Regions from separate parts of the Micromonospora sp. WMMD964 genome, predicted to be linked through region 2. Evidence: riboswitches for the same ligand, from Rfam matches in the RefSeq annotation. Region 2 holds a riboswitch; each other region holds the start of a gene.
What was found. Region 2 has a riboswitch for cyclic di-AMP ahead of O7616_RS14940 (C39 family peptidase). Riboswitches for the same ligand answer to the same signal wherever they lie in the genome.
Positions count from the first base shown of each region.

Region 1: another riboswitch for cyclic di-AMP. It lies ahead of O7616_RS28745 (hypothetical protein); the one in region 2 lies ahead of O7616_RS14940 (C39 family peptidase).
Region 3: another riboswitch for cyclic di-AMP. It lies ahead of O7616_RS19065 (transglycosylase family protein); the one in region 2 lies ahead of O7616_RS14940 (C39 family peptidase).

Region 1 covers NZ_CP120860.1:6,321,777-6,327,862, reverse strand. The annotation lists gene O7616_RS28760 (PfkB family carbohydrate kinase) at 1-30, opposite strand, end outside; gene O7616_RS28755 (SRPBCC family protein) at 179-646, shown strand; gene O7616_RS28750 (hypothetical protein) at 1,304-1,819, opposite strand; gene O7616_RS28745 (hypothetical protein) at 1,939-2,952, opposite strand; cyclic di-AMP (ydaO/yuaA leader) riboswitch at 3,008-3,139, opposite strand; gene O7616_RS28740 (cation diffusion facilitator family transporter) at 3,253-4,170, opposite strand; gene O7616_RS28735 (AAA family ATPase) at 4,276-6,086, opposite strand, start outside.
Region 2 covers NZ_CP120860.1:3,214,943-3,221,028, reverse strand. The annotation lists gene O7616_RS14950 (CDP-glycerol glycerophosphotransferase family protein) at 1-1,082, shown strand, start outside; gene O7616_RS14945 (alpha/beta hydrolase) at 1,087-1,833, opposite strand; gene O7616_RS14940 (C39 family peptidase) at 1,968-2,804, opposite strand; cyclic di-AMP (ydaO/yuaA leader) riboswitch at 3,049-3,190, opposite strand; gene O7616_RS14935 (hypothetical protein) at 3,476-4,246, opposite strand; gene O7616_RS14930 (hypothetical protein) at 4,379-4,765, opposite strand; gene O7616_RS14925 (acyltransferase) at 4,860-6,041, opposite strand.
Region 3 covers NZ_CP120860.1:4,164,883-4,170,968, forward strand. The annotation lists gene O7616_RS19055 (SDR family oxidoreductase) at 1-658, opposite strand, end outside; gene htpG (molecular chaperone HtpG) at 808-2,736, shown strand; cyclic di-AMP (ydaO/yuaA leader) riboswitch at 3,031-3,201, shown strand; gene O7616_RS19065 (transglycosylase family protein) at 3,201-3,866, shown strand; gene O7616_RS19070 (hypothetical protein) at 3,956-4,300, opposite strand; gene dinB (DNA polymerase IV) at 4,425-5,612, opposite strand; gene O7616_RS19080 (VOC family protein) at 5,670-6,086, opposite strand, start outside.

The DNA of each region.
Region 1 (6,086 bases), 3.1 Mb from region 2:
GTGCCCGCTCACCGGATCGTCGCCGTTCATGGTGTCCACCCTCAGCACGGTTGGGTTATTCATCACTAATACGACAAATAGTAGCTTGCATCCCATCCTCCGACGCCCGCCCAGCGGGGCGTTGCCAGCCAGACATCGGTAGGGGACGATCGTGCGACAGTCGACGGCGGGAGACGGTGTGCTCAGCAGCGATACCTTCAGCTACACCGTTCAGGCCCGATGCTCGGTTGCCCACGCGGCCGCGCTGCTCAGTGACCTGACCCGGCAGGGTGAGCTGCACCCATTGATCGTCCGGGTCCGCCGACTGCCGCCCCGCCCCGGCGCGCAGGCCAGCTACACGATCAACGACCGGCTGGCGGCCGGCCCGCTGCGCTTCACAACCACCTACCACGCGGACGTACTGAGCAACGAGGAAGACGAGATCGTCATGGTGGCCCGTCAGTGGCCGGCCACCACCGTCCACAACCACACCCGGCTACGCCCCGAGCCGGACGGCCTGGTCCGCGTCGACGTCGAGATCACCCTGACCGCGCCGACACCGCTGTTCCGGTACGCGTTCCGCCAGGCCCGTGCCGCCCACCTCGCCCTGGCCACCCGCTTGGGCCCGGCCCTGGAACGCGCCAGCAACCCCCCACCCATCACCTGACTCCGCGCCTGCGCGCCCCGCGCCCCGCGCTCCGCGCCCCCCGCGCCGCGCGCCCCGCGCTCCGCGCGCCCCGCGCTCCGCGCCCGCGCGCCCCGCGCCCCGCGCCTGCGCGCCCCGCGCCTGCGCGCCCCGCGCCTGCGCGCCCCGCGCCCGCGCGCCAAGATCCGAGTAACATCCCGGATGTTGCTGCCTCCGGCGCGTAGGAGACAGCACTATCCCTGATGTTGCGCGGATCTTGAGGACGAAACACCCGGCGCGACCGCCCGGAGCGGATCGGCGAGCCGGCAGCCGTCAAGGTCACGCTCGATCATGGATGTAGTGGCCTGATGGTGCCCAGGAGACCACTGCATCATGGTTGTAGCGCGATCATGGTGCCGTGGGCGCGGTCGGGGCGCGGTCGCGGTCGGGGGTGTGGTTTCGGTCAGGGGGCGCGGTCGCGGCCAGGGGTGTGGCCGCGGTCGGAGGGCGTGGCGGCGGTCGGGGGTGTGGTTCGGTCAGGCGCGTGGTCGCGGTCGCGGTGTGGTCACCGCGGGGCTCCCCGGTGGGCGCGTCGGCGAGGATGTGCAGGCCGCAGGCGTGGGTCGCGGTCACGGCGAGGTCACCGCAGGGGCGTCGGGGCGCGGCCACCCACGCGGCGTGGTCACCGCTGTGGCCTGGTCAGGGCGCCGTGGACGTCGACCTGCGGGCGTTGCTCACGGTGGCTGGTCGGGCGGCCCGCTGCCGTCCCCACGGCTTGTAGGTGGAGAGCACCGTCGCGATGATCATGAGGCTGGTCGACACCGCTGGTGCGATCACCAGGTCGGCGCGGTCCCGCGCGGGCAGGGCGGCGCCCAACGCCCCGGCGTGGCGCAGGTTCGGGGTGAGCAGGAACAGCACCAGCCCGACCATCACCGTGGTGAGCACGAGCTTGACCAGCACCCACCGGTAGCGCAGCAGGCCCCACGGTGTGAGCAGCGCGCTGGCGACGCCGACCAGCCAGACCAGGATGCTCAGTGGCGCGAACAGGACCGTGCCGACCAGCGCGCCGACCGGGTAGAGCAACGCCGGGTCGCCGCCCCGTTGCACGGCGATGCCGAGGGTGAGCAGCACCAGGTCGGTGCCGAGCCAGCCCAGCGAGGTGACCAGGTGCAGGGTGAGCAGCCCCTTGCGGGCGGCCGGTGGGATCCGAGGCATACCGCGATGTTGCCCGCCGACCGCGGCCGGGTCGTCCGACGACCGGCGACATCGGGTGTACGCCCCGCGACGTAGCCGTGGCCGGTGCCCCCGGGCAGGTGGGCACCGGCCACGGGTGGTCAGTAGACGGACAGGTGTACGTGGTTGGTGTGGTCGCTGGACGGGTCGCCGCCCGCCCCGCTGTACGACTTCCACCCGCTGCTGGGCAGCCAGATCTGCCGGTACCAGATCACGTAGAGCACGGCGAGCCGGTCGGCGTTGCGGATGAAGTACGCGGCCAGGTTGTTGCCGTACGTCTTGTCGCCGCCGGTGGCGTCCCCGCCGAAGCCGCCCTTCTGCGCGGCGAAGTCGCAGGCTCGGCCCTTCGGGTGTTCGCCGGAGCCCCCGCTGCGGTGGCAGGAGACGTACCTGGTGAAGCCGGCTGCCTTGGCCTGGTTGAGGGCGTGCAGGGTGCGCGGGGTGATGCAGCCGCTGGCCGGCGTGGGGTCGTCGACGCTGCACGACTCCTTCGGCCAGGAGCCGTCGGAGTTGCGCGGAGCAGCCTTCGCGTTGCTGGTGGAGGTGCCCCGGTTGGAGCCGGTGTCGGCGGTGGTCTGCGGCTTGGGGGCCGTGGCGACGGTCAGGGCCCGCTCGGCCTGCTCCTTGCGCTTGGCCATCACCGCGACCTGCTTGCGCTGTTCGTTGATCTCACCGTCCAGGGCGGCGCGGGTGCGGTTGGCCTGGTCTTTGGTGGTGAGGAGGTCGCGCAGCACCCGGTCCTCGTTGGCGGCCACCGCGTCCAGGGAGGCGGCCCGGTCCATGAAGCCTTCCGGGGTGTTGCTGTTGAGCAGCGCCGAGATCGCGCTGAGTCGCCCGGTGCGGTACGCGACGCCGGCGATCTCGCCGACCTTGCCGCTGCGCTGGTCGAGCTCGACCTCGATGGTCTTCAGTTGGGTGGTGAGCTGCTGCTGCCGCTGCACGGAGGTGTCCAGGGCGCGTTTCGCGTCCAGGTAGCCCTTGCTGGCGGCCTCCAGTTGGGCGCGGAGTGCCGGGGTGCCGCCCTCTTCGTCGGAGTCGGGTGCGGCGGCCCGCTGGCCGGTCGGGGGAGCGGCCGAGGCGGTGCCGGCCGGGAGCGCGACGCCGAGAGCGAGCATCGCGACGATCAGGGCCGCCAGTCGGGCGGCAGGTGGTCGTGCTGGTGCCACTGCGCAGTCCTTCCGTCAGCCGCCGACCGGGTTAGCTGACGGGTTCGGGACGGAAGATCCCTACCGCTGACGCGGATGCACCCCAGGAACGTGGTTCCCCGGTTCGCCCGTGCGGGCGATTAGGCGACGACCACCACCGGCGCCGGGAGGCGCCGCCTGGTGGCGGCCGGGACAGAGCCTACCGGTACCGGTGGGGCCGCTGCAGCGAATGTGACGGACGGTGCGTGCGTCATCACGGTGAATCGACCTTCACCACTCGATGGAGCCGCATTCTCCGGATGCCGCGCCCGGCTCGATCTGCAACGTGGCGTGCTCGATGCGGAAGTCGTCGTGCAGGGCGGTGCGCGCGGCGGTGAGCACCGCGCCGACCTCCGCGCCGGGCTCCATGGTCAGGTGGGCGGAGGCGACGTCCATGCCCGAGGTGAGCGTCCAGACGTGCAGGTCGTGCACCTCGACCACGCCGGGGACCGCGGCCAGCCGGTCGTGCACGGCGGTCACCTGGAGGTGTTCCGGTGCGGCCTGCACCAGGATGCGGATGGCCGCGCGGGCCAGCCGCCAGGTGCGCGGCAGGATGAACACGCCGATGGCGACGGCGACCAGCGGATCGGCCCACCACCAGTCGGTGACGGTGATGAGCACCGCCGCGCCGATCACGCCGACCGAGCCGAGCAGGTCGCCGAGCACCTCCAGGTAGGCGCCCTGGATGTTGATGCTCTCCCGCGCGCCGGCGCGGAGCAGGCCGAACGCGGCGATGTTCGCCAGCAGGCCGAGCACCGCCACCACGAGCATCGGACCGGTGATGACCTCGTGCGGGTCGCCGAAGCGGCGGATCGCCTCGATCACCACGTAGACCGCGACGCCGGAGAGCAGGACGGCGTTGGCCAGCGCGGCGAGCACCTCGAGTCGGTAGAGCCCGAAGGTGCGCTGCGGGTCGCCGGTGGCCCGTCGGGTGGCGGTGATCGCGGCGAGCGCCATGCCGATGCCGAGCACGTCGGTGAACATGTGCCCGGCGTCGGAGAGCAGGGCGAGCGAGCCGGTGTGCAGGGCGGTCACCGCCTCGACCACCATCAGGGTGGCGAGCAGCCCGAACGCCGCCCAGAGTCGCCCCCGGTGCTGGTGCGCGGCATTGGCGACGGACCCGTGGTGGTGGTCATGACCTGCGCCCACGTGAATCACCTTCCGCCGCGATCCGGGATCCGGTCCAATGTATGTTCACATCGCAATGTGTGCAAGTGTCAGGGCGGCGGCTCTCATCGGCCTCATCCGGGCAGGTCAGCCGGTCGGGTCGATGGTGGTGAGTCGCTGGGTGGCCCGGGACAGCGCCACGTACAGGGTGCGTACTCCGGCGCCCGGATCCGCCCTGATCTCGCTCGGAGCGACCAGCACCACCCCGTCGTACTCCATGCCCTTGGCCTCCAGGCTGGTGACCACCTGCAACCTCGGCGCGGCGAGCGCGTCGAGCCAGCCGACGACCTCGTCGCGGCGCGGCACCGGCGTGATCACGCCGACCGTGCCCTCCACCTCGGCCAGCAGGTCGGCGGCCGCCTTCACGGTCGCGGTCTCCAGCCCGGTCGCGGGCACCACCAACTCGACCGGATCGACCCCGCTGGAGCGGACGGCGCTCGGCAGCGGCAGATCCGGGTACAGCCGACGGATCTCCGCCGCCGCCACCGCGAAGATCTCGGAGGAGTTGCGGTAGTTGGTGGTCAGCGTGAAGTCGTGCCGTTTGCGCCGCCCCAGCGCCTGGTCCCGGGCCCGGTCCAACTCGTCGGGGTCGCCGGTCCACGCGGTCTGCGCGGGGTCACCCACCACGGTCCAGGAGGCCAACCGCCCCCGACGGCCGATCATCCGCCACTGCATCGGTGAGACGTCCTGCGCCTCGTCGACGACCACGTGCGCGTACTCCCGGTAGTCCTCCGGCCGCTCCCGGGCCGCCGCCCGGGCGGCCCGCTGCCGGTCGGCGGCGGTGCTCAGCTCGCGTACGCCCCCGGCGAGCTGGAACGGGTCACGACGGGCCCGGGCCGGTTGTGCCGGCTTCCCGAGCAACGCGTCCAGTTCGTCCAGCAGCGCGATGTCGGCGATGGTGAGCCCGGCCGGGTCCAGGTCCCGGTACGCGGCGGTGAGCAGCCGGATCTCCGCGCCGGAGAGGATCCCCCCGGCGTACCGGCGCAGCCGGTCCGGCCGGGTCAGCCAGCCGAGCACGTGCCGAGGGTGCAGACGCGGCCACCACGCCTTCAGGAACTCCCGGAACTCCGACCGCTCGGCGATCTCCGCCTCGAAGGCCCGCTGCTCCGGCAGCCGGGTGACGCCCACCTCACGGGCCTGCGCCCAGAGCGCGGCGAACACCCCGTCGAAGCCGGCCCGGCGCACCTCGTTGCGTCGGGCGCCCCGGTGCAGCGCGCGGTCCCGGATCCGGTCCAGCGTCGTCCGGTCCAGCCGCAGCAGCGTGCCCCGGTAGAGCAGCCGCAGCTCACCCGGGCCGCCCGGCACCGCGTCGCGGGACGCCCGCTCCAGCACCCGACGCATCCGCAGCGAGCCCTTCACCGCAGCCACCTCGGGCGGGTCGGTGCGGGTGGCGGTCATCCCCGGGAAGAGGGTGCCCAGCGAGTGCAGGGTCGCGGTGTCCTCACCGAGCGACGGCAACACTGAGCCGATGTACTCCACGAAGACCGACGACGGGCCCACCACCAGGATGCCGCCGCCCGCGTACCGGCTGCGGTCGGAGTAGAGCAGGAACGCGGCCCGGTGCAGGGCCACCGCCGTCTTGCCGGTGCCGGGGCCACCCGCGACGATCGTCACCCCGTTACCGGGCGAGCGGATCGCCTCGTCCTGCTCCCGCTGGATGGTCGCCACGATGTCCCGCATGCCCCGGCCGGTGGCCTTGGACAGGGTGGCCAGCAACGCGCCGTCACCGACGACCGTCATCCCCTCCGGAGCGGCGGTCGGGTCCAGCAGGTCGTCCTCGATCCGGGTGACCCGCTCGGCGCGGGACTGGATCGTGCGGCGACGCACCACGTTCAGCGGCTGCGCCGGGGTGGCCTGGTAGAAGGCGGCGGCGGCCGGCGCCCGCCAGTCGACGACGA
Region 2 (6,086 bases):
TCTACTTCTCGGCCCCGCCCGGTTCGGAATACCAGGTCACCATGTGGCTGCCGTACCTGCAGCGGATCGGCCGCCCGTTCCTGGTCATGCTGCGCGAGCCGGAGTTCCTCGCCCCGGTCGCCGCGGCCACCGACGCCCCGGTGGTCTACTGCCCGACCCTGCGGGCCATGGACGAGGCGCTGGTGCCGAGCCTGCGGGCGGCGTTCTACGTCAACCACGGGGCGAAGAACAGCCACTGCATCCGTTTCACCCAGCTCACCCACGTCCAGTTGCACCACGGCGACAGCGACAAGGCGCCGAGCGCCAACCCGGTGTCCGGGATCTTCGATCGGATCTTCGTGGCCGGTCCGGCCGCTATCGACAGGTACGCCCGCGCCGGGGTGCGGATCCCCGCCGAGAAGTTCGTGGTGGTCGGCCGGCCGCAGGTCGAGTCGATCCAGGTACGCCCGGAGCCCGCGCGGGGCCTGGCCCACCCCACCGTGCTCTACACCCCCACCTGGACCGGGCACCACGCCGACGCCGACTACTGCTCGCTGCCGGTGGCCGAGCGGTTGCTGCGTTCGCTGCTGGAACGCGGCGCGACGGTGATCCTGCGGGCGCACCCGTACACGACGCAGAACCCGGCGTCGGCACGCCAGTTGGGCCGGCTGACCGAGCTGCTGGCCGCCGACCGGGCCCGCACCGGTCGGCAGCACGTGTTCGGCGCGGCGGCCCGGGAGCTGAGCCTCACCGAGTGCGTCAACTCCTCCGACGCCCTGGTCTCCGACGTGTCCGGGGTGATCTCCGATTACCTCTACTCCGGCAAGCCGTACGCGGTGACCGACATGGGCGGCGCGGGCGACCGGTTCGTGGAACGCTTCCCGCTGGCCGGTTCGGGTTACGTGCTGCGCGGAGACATGTCCAACCTGGACGGTGTGCTGACCGACCTGCTGGACACCGACCCGCTGGCCGAGGCCCGCTGGGCCACCCGCCGCCGCTACCTGGGCGACTTCCCCGCCGAGTCGTACGCCGAGGCGTTCCTGACCGCCGCCCGCCGGGAGCTGGCACCGACGCCGGAACTGGCCGCGCCCACACCGGTGTAGCTGCTCAGCGGTACGGGTCCAGCAGCGCCAGCACGGCCGCCGGGTCCTGCACGTGCGCGTTGTGGCCGAGACCGGGCAGCGTGGCGACCGGCACCCCGTACTCCTTGAGCTGTTCGTCGGTGACCATCGGGTCGTGCTCGCCGCGCGCCAGCACGACCGGCACGTCGGTCGCCGCCAGCAGCGCGGTCAGGTCGGGCTCTCCCACGGCGAACGCGGTCGGGTCCATGGCGAGGCGCCACCGGCCGTCGACCTGACGCAGCCCGGCGTCCACCACCGGATCGTCCGGCAGGACCAGACCGGCCAGGCCGGAGACCCGCAGGTAGCGGCGCGCCGCCTCGGCCCGGGTGGCGAACCAGCTCACCGGCCGCGCGGCGAGGTCGGCCGCGCGGGTCAGCTCGTCGGGTGACCAGACGGCCTTGATGCCCAGGCCCACCACCGCGTCCACCGGTGCCCCGGCGGCGCGGGCGGCCAGCGCGAGGCCGACCACCCCGCCCAGCGAGTGCCCGAGCACGACGAGCCGGTCGCCGGGCGCCAGGCCGCGCGCCACCCGGTCGGCGAACCCCGCGAAGGTGTACGACGGCAGCGGCTCCGCCCAACCGTGACCGGCGAGATCCGGTGCCAGCCACCGTCCCGCCCAGCGCTGCTCCAGCAACGGCGCCCACGGCAACCAGACGTCCCCGGTCGTGCCCATCCCGTGCAGGAGCAGCAGGACCCGCCCACGACCGGCTTGACCACCCCATTCATCCACCACGGCCGCAGTCTCCCACGGTTCTCGGCCGGGTACGAGAGTCGTCGCCTCCGCCGGACACCGACGGCACCGACGAGAACGCCGCGGGCGTCGGCCCCTTGTGGGGGACGACGCCCGCGGCGGTCAGCGTGCCCGGGTCAGGCGGAGTAGCCCCGGCTGGCGATCCAGTTGGCCAGGTCGATCGTGGTGATCCAGTACGACGGGTCGGCGGCGTTGGCCGAGTCGGCGATCCGCACGGTACGGCCGTTGTCCTTGTAACCCACGACGGCGATGTAGTGCCCGCCGCCGTAGGAGTGCCAGCCACCGTCGGTGTCGACGGCGTCGCCGACGACGTTCGCGACCACGCCGCGGCCGTCGGTGATGGCCTTGACGACGTCGGCCTGGAGCCGGTCCATCTGGGCCGGGCTGGGGGCCCCGGCGAACATCCGGGTCCGGTACGGGGAACCCTTCACCTCGGCGTTGAGCACCCGGGTGGTGTCCTCAGCCGAGTTGGTGCCCATCTCGGTGGTGCCCAACTCCGCGCCGAGCTCCTCCTGGGTGCGGTCGATCCCGGCGGCGCTGAGGGCGTTACGGGTGGCCGCCGGACCGCAGTTGTAGTACGTGTTCTGCGCCTCGTAGTCGTAGTCCAGCACCTTGGTCGCGGGCGGCTTCGGCGGTGTCGGCTTACGGGTGAGGTCGGGGTTGCTCTTGGCCTTGGCCGCCGGCGACGCGGCGCTGGTGGCCGGGGCGGCGGTGGTCGGCGCGGCGCCGGCCGACGGGGACTCCGCGCGCACCTCACCACGGGAGGCGGCGACATCGCTGCGCATCTCGGCGACGGTGGTCGCGGTGCGCTGGCCGGCGGGGGCGTCGTCGGCGGTGGTGAGCAGGGCGCCGGTGGTGGTGGCGATGGCCAGGGCCGCGGCGGAGGCGGCGACGATCTGGTACGGGCGCTCGGTGGCGAAACGGCGGAGCTGACGCTGCAGGGTGTGCTTCACGGGGTCCTCCACGGATCGGGGGGAGAGCGGCACACCGGCGCCCGGACCGGTGTCCGGGCAGGCGTCGACGCGCGGACCGTGGTCCGCGGATGGTGAACCGCTCAGGGGAACGCCCGGCGCGGCCGGGCGGTTGGGCGATGACCCGGGGGTCAGCTCACCGTCACTGGACGGATGAGCGGGGGCACCGCTGCGCCGTGGAGGCGAGGGAACAACCGAGGGGTGGAAAGGTGCTGCACGAGGATGGAACTCCTTCCGACACCGCCTACCGGGTTAGCTGACGGATTCGGGCGGGAAGATCGCCCTACCGCGGGCCATTGCTCGCGGATTCACCCCGGACTTACTGATGGGTCCCCGGTTCGTTGATCACGATTGAGCGGGTCGGCGCGGCGTCGCCTTCTGCGATCGGTTACCGCACCGGACGGGACGACAGTACTGGCCCGTCCGCACCCCTGCCAAGCCAGCTTCACCTGCGTAAACCCGAAATGGCGTGGCAATTTCTGCGCGTATTGCCGATGACGTGACTCGATGGGACAAGCGGTTGCGGTGACGCCTGGGGGCGACAACCGGACAGGCCGCCAACTATGCGACCGGATTCGCCGGAAGAATCGCGCCGATCGCGCCGGACGCCCGATTCCCGGTCGGCGTGAGCCGGCTCACGTCACGGATCGGGCTCAACTCGCCCGGGCCGGCCGCCAGCGTGCCACGACCGCGGGTCGGAACGCGCCGGTCACCGCCCGCCGCGCGGGTAGCGGGTCGGGGCGCAGCCGGACCGCCGCCGCCCCGGCCTCCGTGGCGAGGACCCGTGCCGAGTCGGCAGCCAGTTCGGCGTCCCGCCAGGCGGCCCGTTCCCGGGCCGAAGCGGCCTGGTAGTCCGCCCGCCTCGCGTCCCGGATCGTCCGGCTGAGCAGCACCTCCTGCTCGACCGGGTGCCGCCGGGGATCCCAGCCGCGCCGATGCGCGAACACGTCGCCGAGCTGCGCCATGGTCAGGTCGCCCCGCCAGTACGCCGCCATCGCCGCGCGGTGCAGGTAGCGCTCCCGGGCGGCGTACTCGGCCGGGGTACGGGGGGTGTGCGGGGTGGGCAACACCCCGGCACCCGCGAAGCGACGGGCGGCGGTATCCGCCTCGTCGTAGGCGGCCCAGGCCCGCTCCATCTCCTCCTGAGCGGTCAGCCAGGCGGCACGTCGCCGCTGCGCGGTCCTGGCCGCGCCGGCCGCGGCGACCGCCACCTCCTCGGCGTACCGAAGCCGGTCGGCGGCCTCGGCGGCGGCCACCTCCCGAGCGGTGGGGGCGGTCGAGGGCGGATCGTCCGCGGGCCGGTCCCGGTCGGGGCGGGCCACCAGCAGGGCGAGTACGCCGAGGGCCAGCAGGAACAGCGTCGACCAGATGGCGGCGGCCTGCGGCACCTCGGTCACGAACTGGTAGAAGACAGCGGTCTCCATGGTCGGCACCTCGGGCAGAGAGCGATGCGATGGGGAGCCGCACCGGCCACCGGGCCACGGCGGAGCACGGGCCGGTGGGGCGCGGAGCTGGTGGATCGACAGGCGCGGCGGCGGGACGCTCGTCCCGGTGACTCAGCGCCCGGGCGGGGCTCGGGGTGCCCGGCTGCTCGGGGCGTGGCCGAGGGGCAGCCGGTCGGACCCGGCCACGCCCACCGGCAGCGGGCCGGTCGTGACAGCGACCTGCTCAGCGGGCGGCGCTGGTTGCGGGTCGACCGACCACGCCGAGGAGGTGTCCTCGACGGGCTGCTCGGTCACCGCCCGCGCCTCGTGCACGCCCTCCGGCGTGGAGGTGGACGAGCAGGTCGCCGGGAGCGTGCCGGGGGCGAACGACTGTGGCACGGCGGCCGAGGCCGGGCCCGCGCCGAGCGCCAGAGCCGCGACGACGGCGAGGCTGGTCAGCACCCGCGTCGCCCAGCGCGCCACCCACCACAGCGGACAGGTGAGCGCGACCGGAAGCACGAGCCCACGCTACCGTCGTACCGGCCTCGGCGCACCGACCACGGGCGTGTCGTCCAGCGCCGCGCCGAACCCCCGCTGAGCAGGGTGGACGGTGTCAGCGCGAGTCGACGTACGGTGATCGGTCGTTGGTCTGCTCGCCGTCTGCGGCGGCGTCGGGGCCGCCCGCGCGTTGTCGGGGGACGGTCGTCGGACGGGCCGGGCGGCGCGGTGCGAGTCGACGCATCATCGGCGTCTCGACGAAGCGGTGCAGCAGCCCGGCGAGAACCAGGTTCACCACCAGGAAGCCGAGCACCACGACCGGACCGCGCCAGCCCGTGAACCCGGTCCCCCAGTCGCCGCTCAACCGCAGCACGCTCGTCATCACCAGGACGTGCACCAGGTAGAAGGCGAAGGAGACCTCCCCGAGCCAGACCAGCGGCCGGGACCGCCACGGCGACCGCTTGTCCCGCACGTCGGCGTCCGCGGCGGCGGTGATCACCAACAGGTACGCGACAGCGAGCAGCGTGGTCCACAACTCCGCGCGAATCCACTGGGCGGCCGCCACCCAGGTGGCCACGAAGACCAGGCTGGCGACGGTCAGCCCCGGGCCGCGCCAGAGACCCCGGCGCATCAACTCGGCCGCGACCGCGCCCAACCAGAACTCCAGCGACCGTACGGGCGGGAAGATCTGGGTGAACCACCACCGGCTCACCTCCGGCACCAACTGCTGGGCCGGCCAGAGCGCGAGGATCAGCAGCGGCAGCGCGACGATCAGCACCCAGAGCAGCTTCGGACGGGCCCGGCGCAGCAGCGGCAGCGCCAGCGGCAGACACAGGTAGAAGAAGAACTCGCAGGAGAGCGACCAGCTCACCGTGTTGACGCTGTAGAACCAGCCCATCCGGGGATCCCACGCCTGCAACAGCAGCAGGTTCTCCAGCGCCACCGCCGGCAGGACCGGGTCGGCGAACCACCAGGCGACCAGCAGGGCCGCACCCCACAGCACCAGATGGTTCGGGTAGATCTTGGCAACCCGACGCCGCCAGAAGGTGCGCCGGGAGTCGCCGACGCGGGCCGACCAGACCAGCACGAAACCGCTGAGGATGAAGAAGAACTGCACCCCGGACAGGCCGAGGGTGAACAGCGCGTCGACAACCGCCTTGTAGTCCGGCTCGGCGATGATCCGCATGGTGCCGGCGTGGAAGCCGAAGACCAGCAACGCGGCGATCCACCGCAGGCCGGTCAGCGAGGGCAGCCGGGCGGGCACGGCGGCGGTCGACACCGCAGCGGCGCTCGTCATGCCGGGATCCCGAAGCTCGGCAGGGTCACCAGCACGTCCGTATCC
Region 3 (6,086 bases), 950 kb from region 2:
ACCCGGCCTGCACCCGCCTGCTGACGTCGTCGGCGAGGATCTCGTACGCGTCGGCCTCGATGCCGTCCACGGTGAGCCGGGCGACCGTCGCCGGGTCGGACTTCGGGCCGGTGATGTCGGCGGCCATGTCGGTGTCCAGGTAACCGACGTGCAGGCCCGCGACCCGGACGCCCCGCTCGGCGAGCTGGAGGCGCAGCGCGTTGGTCATCGCCCACTCGGCGGACTTCGCGGCACCGTAGGCGGCGTGCATCGGGAAGTTCACCCAGGACAGCACGGAGAGCACGTTGAGGATCGTCCCGCCGCCGTTGCCGGCGATCACCGGCGCGAACGCGCGGACCGTCGACAGGGTGCCGATGTAGTGGGTCTCCAGCTCCAGCCGGACGCGGTCCAGGTCGCCGTCGAGGAGGTCGGTCCGGGTGTCGATGCCCGCGTTGTTGACCAGCAGGTTCACGCCGCCGGCCAGCTCGGCGGCGGCCGCCACCGAGGCGGGGTCGGTGATGTCCAGGCGAACCGGCGTCACGCCCGGTAGGTCGACGCTGTCGGGGTTGCGGGCGCCCGCGTAGACGGTGGCGCCGCGGGCGAGGAGCTCGGCGGCCAGGTGGCGGCCGAGGCCACGGTTGGCGCCGGTGACGAGGGCGGTGCTTCCGGAGATCTTCATGGGCGTCACGCTATCCCACCTGACTTCTGTCAACCAAAGTCAGCTATGTCACACGGGCGACCCGCTCGATCGGGAATGCGACCCGGACGCGGCAGCACCCCGCCCGGTGACGGCTCGTATCCTGTCCGCGAAACCCCGCACGAGCCGAGATGGGAGACGGTGTGAGCAACCAGGCCGAAACGTTGGAGTTCCAGGCCGAGGCGCGTCAGCTCCTCCAGTTGGTGGTCCACTCGATCTATTCGAACAAGGACGTCTTCCTGCGGGAACTCATCTCCAACGCCTCCGACGCCCTGGACAAGCTGCGACTCGCCACGCTCGTCGACAAGGACCTCGTCGCCGACACCGACGACCTGCACGTGACGCTCGAGGTCGACAGGGACGCCCGTACCCTCACCGTGCGGGACAACGGCATCGGGATGACCCGCGACGAGGTCGTCGCGCTGATCGGCACCATCGCCAAGTCGGGCACCGCCGAGCTGCTGCGCCAACTACGCGAGTCCGCCGACGCCCGCGCCTCGCAGGACCTGATCGGTCAGTTCGGCGTCGGCTTCTACGCCGCGTTCATGGTCGCCGACCGGGTCACCCTGGTCACCCGCAAGGCCGGCGAGACCGGCGGCACCCGCTGGGAGTCCACCGGCGAGGGCACGTACACCATCGAGGCGGTCGACGAGGCGCCGCAGGGCACCGCCGTGACCCTGCACCTCAAGCCGGCCGACACCGAGGACAACCTGCACGACTACACCGCCGAGTGGACCGTCCGCGACATCGTCAAGCGATACTCCGACTTCATCGCCTGGCCCATCCGGATGACGGTCGAGCGCCCCGGCGCCGACGGTGAGCCCGCCACCAGCGAGGTGCAGACCCTCAACTCGATGAAGGCGCTCTGGGCGCGGCCCCGCGACGAGGTCGACGCCGCCGAGTACAACGAGTTCTACAAGCACGTCAGCCACGACTGGGCCGACCCGCTCGAGGTCGTGCACATGAAGGGCGAGGGCACCTTCGAGTACGAGGCGCTGCTGTTCCTGCCCAGCCACGCCCCACTGGACCTGTTCTCCCCGCAGGGCCGCCGAGGCGTCCAGCTCTACGTCAAGCGCGTCTTCATCATGGACGACTGCGAGGCGCTCGTCCCGACCTACCTGCGCTTCGTCAAGGGCGTGGTCGACGCGCACGACCTGTCGCTGAACATCTCCCGGGAGATCCTCCAGCAGGACCGGCAGATCCAGATCGTCCGCCGCCGCCTGGTCAAGAAGATCCTCGCCACGGTGAAGGACCTGAAGGCCAACCACGCCGAGCGCTACCGCACCTTCTGGACCGAGTTCGGCGCGGTCGTCAAGGAAGGGCTGATCGACGACACCGACAACCGCGACACCCTGCTGGAACTCCTCTCCGTCGCCTCCACCCACGACGCGACCGAGCCCACCGACCTGGCCGGTTACGTCTCGCGGATGAAGGACGGCCAGAGCGACATCTGGTACGCCACCGGCGAGTCCCGGGCCGCCATCGAGAACTCGCCGCACCTGGAGGCGTTCCGGGCCAAGGGTCACGAGGTGCTGCTCCTGACCGACCAGGTCGACGAGGTGTGGGTCGAGCGGGTCGGCGCGTATGACGGCAAGCCCCTGCGCTCCATCGCCAAGGGCGAGATCGACCTGGACACCGACGAGGAGAAGCAGCAGGCCGAGGCCGAGCGTGAGCAGCAGCGGCAGGAGTTCGCCAACCTGCTCGACTGGCTGGGCACGACGCTGACCGACAGCGTCCGGGAGGTGCGGCTGTCGTCCCGACTGACCACCTCACCGGCCTGCGTCGTCGGCGACGCCCACGACCTCACGCCGACGCTGGAGAAGATGTACCGCGCGATGGGGCACGAGGTGCCCCCGACCAAGCGGATCCTGGAGATCAACCCCGGTCACCCGCTGGTCTCCGGGCTGCGCAAGGCCCACGAGCAGGGGAGCGACCCGGCAGCGCTGACCGAGACCGCGGAGCTGCTCTACGGTCTGGCGGTGCTCGCCGAGGGCGGTGAGCTGACCGACCCGGCCCGCTTCACCCGCACGCTCGCCGACCGGCTGGCGCGCACCCTGTAGACGGTCGACCGTCTGGCCAGCGGGCCACCCGATCAGGGGCCCGCCGGCCGGTTCGGCGTACGACGTCGAGATGCGATCACCGACGGACACGTCGAGTCGCTCAACGCGACACCGCGATCTGGCCACGTCGCGAAGCCTGATCGGAACCGGTCCACTGTGCTCTCAGCACAGTGTCCGGCCGGCCGCAACCGCTGCGGACGGCGCCCCGCGTACCCCGGTGAAGAACTTCACAGGGGTTGGGCGATCGTCACCGACCGTGCCTAACGTCGGTCGGGTCCGCCACTGCGGACACCACGGTCGGCAACGCCTAATCCTGCCCCCGGCCGTCGGAACCCAGTCACCCGGGCAGGAGCGGGGGACCCACGTTCCTCGGTGCACGTCACCTCGGGGTGAAGCCGCCACCTGCGGCCGGGCTCCTCGGCCCGAACCCGACAGCTCACCTCGCCGGCGTGGAGGAAGCTCACATGACGTCCGTTCACACGCCCCGTCATCGACGGGTCACCACCCGCCGTCTCGCCGTCGGCACCCTGGCCGTCGGCGCGGTCACCGGTGCTGTCGCCCTCTTCGGCCCGGCCGCCCCGGCGCAGGCCGGAGTCGACTGGGACGCGATCGCCCAGTGCGAGTCCGGCGGCAACTGGAAGATCAATACCGGTAACGGCTACTTCGGTGGCCTGCAGTTCTCGCAGAGCACCTGGGCCGGTTACGGCGGCAAGAAGTACGCCGCCCGTGCCGACCTGGCCACCCGCGGCGAGCAGATCGCCATCGCCGAGAAGGTGCTCGACGGGCAGGGCATCGGCGCCTGGCCGACCTGCGGCAAGAAGGGCGGCTCCTCGGGCGGCTCGGCCACGAAGTCGACCAGGTCGACGGCGAAGTCGACGAAGTCCACCGGAAAGGCGACCACGTCGCCGGACCGGCCGTCGCGCGGCGAGCAGCCGGCGACCCGTGACCACGAGCGCACCGCCGCGCCGACGGGCGGCCGGACGCACCTGGTCGAGCCGGGCGACACCCTGTCGGAGATCGCCGACGCCCACCGGGTGTCCGGCGGCTGGCAGGCGCTGTACGAGCACAACAGGGAGCTGATCGGGGCCGACCCGGGCCTGATCTTCCCTGGTCAGAAGCTCAGCCTCTGACAGTCGGCACACGAACGCTCGGCCGGTGACCCGGCCGAGCGTTCGTGTGTGCGGTGCTGGTCAGCCCGAGTGGCCGGACCTGCCGCGAGTCACGCCGCCGAGGCGGACGCCCGCGGCGCGCGACGCGAGGCCGCGGGTCCGGCGTTGCGACCCCAGCGGGAGGCCGGCGTCGCCTCCGTGCCGGCGTCGAGGCCGTCGATCGTCATCTCGACGGGTTCCGCCGCCCCGCGCGACAGTCGCAGCGAATGCTCTGCGCCCTGCCGGGCGGCGCACGGCCACGCCTGCCCCGCGCACTGGAGGTTGTGGCAGTGACCCTCGTCGTCCGGCTCGTGGGCGTCCAGCACGTCGATCGCCAGTTGCCAGAGCAGCGGGTCGGTCACGTCGTGCGGTCGCTCGGCGCTGCGGCTCGGTCGGTTGCTGGTGTCGTCGGACATCGTGGGTCCCCCCTTGTCAGGCTGTACCCCTCAAGGGTCACCCGTCAGCCGTCGGCTAAACCGCCGACCTGCTGTGATGTGTCTCCGGTCGCAACTCGTCGCACGGACGCCGCACGCAGATCGGTCAATCCGGCAGGAGTGGCATCTCGACGCCGGGCTCCCGACCGAGTAACACCGCACGGGTGAGCGCCGCCGAGCCGAACCGGTCGCGGACCGCGTCGACCGCCGCGTCCAACTCCGCACCCGGGTCGCGGTGGAACGGCAGCTCCGGCTGCACCGGGCTGTCGTCCAGATTGCCCACCGAGACGCCGATCAGCGTGACACCACGACTGTCGATCTCGGGCTGGGCCGCGTGCAGCAACGCGCGTGCGGCGGCGAGCAGCGGGGTCGTGTCCGCTGTCGCCTTGCCGATGGTGTGCGAGCGGGTCGCCCGGCTGTAGTCGCCGAAACGCAACCGCAGCACCACGGTGCGACCGGACCGCCCGGCGGCCCGCATCCGGCGGGTGACCCGGTCGACCAGCCCGGCGAGGATGGCGTCCAGTTCCGTCGGGGCGTGCGGGGTACGGCTCAGCGCGTGCTGGGCGCCCATCGAAGCCCGTCGGCGGCCGACGTGCACCGCGCGTGGGTCACGGTTGTGAGCCAGGGCGTGCAGGTGCCGGCCGGCGCCGGACCCGAGCAGCGACACCAGTGTCGCCTCGCCGAGCCGTGCCACCTCGCCGACGGTACGGATCCGGTGTTCCCGCAGCTTCGCGGAGGTGACCGGGCCGACGCCCCACAACCGCTCGACCGGCAGCGGATGCAGGAACGCCGTCTCGGCGTCGGGTGCGACCACCAGGAGCCCGTCCGGCTTGGCCACCCCGCTGGCCACCTTCGCCAGGAACTTCGTGCGGGCCACACCCACCGTGATCGGAAGGCCGACCCGTTCCCGAACCTCCCGACGCAGCCGCGCGGCGATGTCGGCCGGTGGGCCGACCAGCCGCCGCAGGCCACCCACGTCGAGGAACGCCTCGTCGATGGAGAGCCCCTCGACCAGCGGAGTGGTCTGCCGGAAGATCTCGAAGACCGCGCGGCTCGCCGCCGTGTACGCCGACATCCGCGGCGGCACCACGATCGCGTCCGGACACAGCCGGCGCGCCTGCCGGCCGCCCATCGCGCTGCGGACACCCCGCGCCTTCGCCTCGTAGCTGGCCGCGAGGACCACACCTCCGCCGACGATCACCGGCCGCCCGCGCAGGCGTGGGTCGTCGCGCTGCTCGACCGACGCGTAGAAGGCGTCCAGGTCGGCGTGCAGGATGCTGGCGCCGGGCGACACGTACACATGTTCGCACGGCGCTCGACGATCGCCGTGGTGACCTGGGCGTACGCCCGGTCAGTCGAGGCAGAACTCGTTGCCCTCCGGGTCGGCCATGATGAGATGACCGGCACCCAGTGGGGGAGCGGGCTCGTGGCGGCTGAGCCGGGTGGCACCGTGCGCGGCGAGCCGCTCGGCCTCCTTCTCCAGCGCCGCCATCCGCTCGTCACCCGCCAGCCCGGGTGCGGCCCGCACATCGAGGTGTACGCGATTCTTGACCCGCTTGGGCTCGGGGACCCGCTGGAAGAACAGCCGTGGCCGCGAGCCCTCGGGGTCGACCACCGCCGACGCGTCGTTGCGGTGCTCCGGCGGCACGCCCAGCGCGTCGAGCGCGTCCTCCCAGGACTCGAAGTCCCCGGGCGGACCCTGCACCCGGTAGCCCAGGGCCTCGGCCCAGAAGGCCGCCAACGCGGCGGGGTCGGCACAGTCGACGGT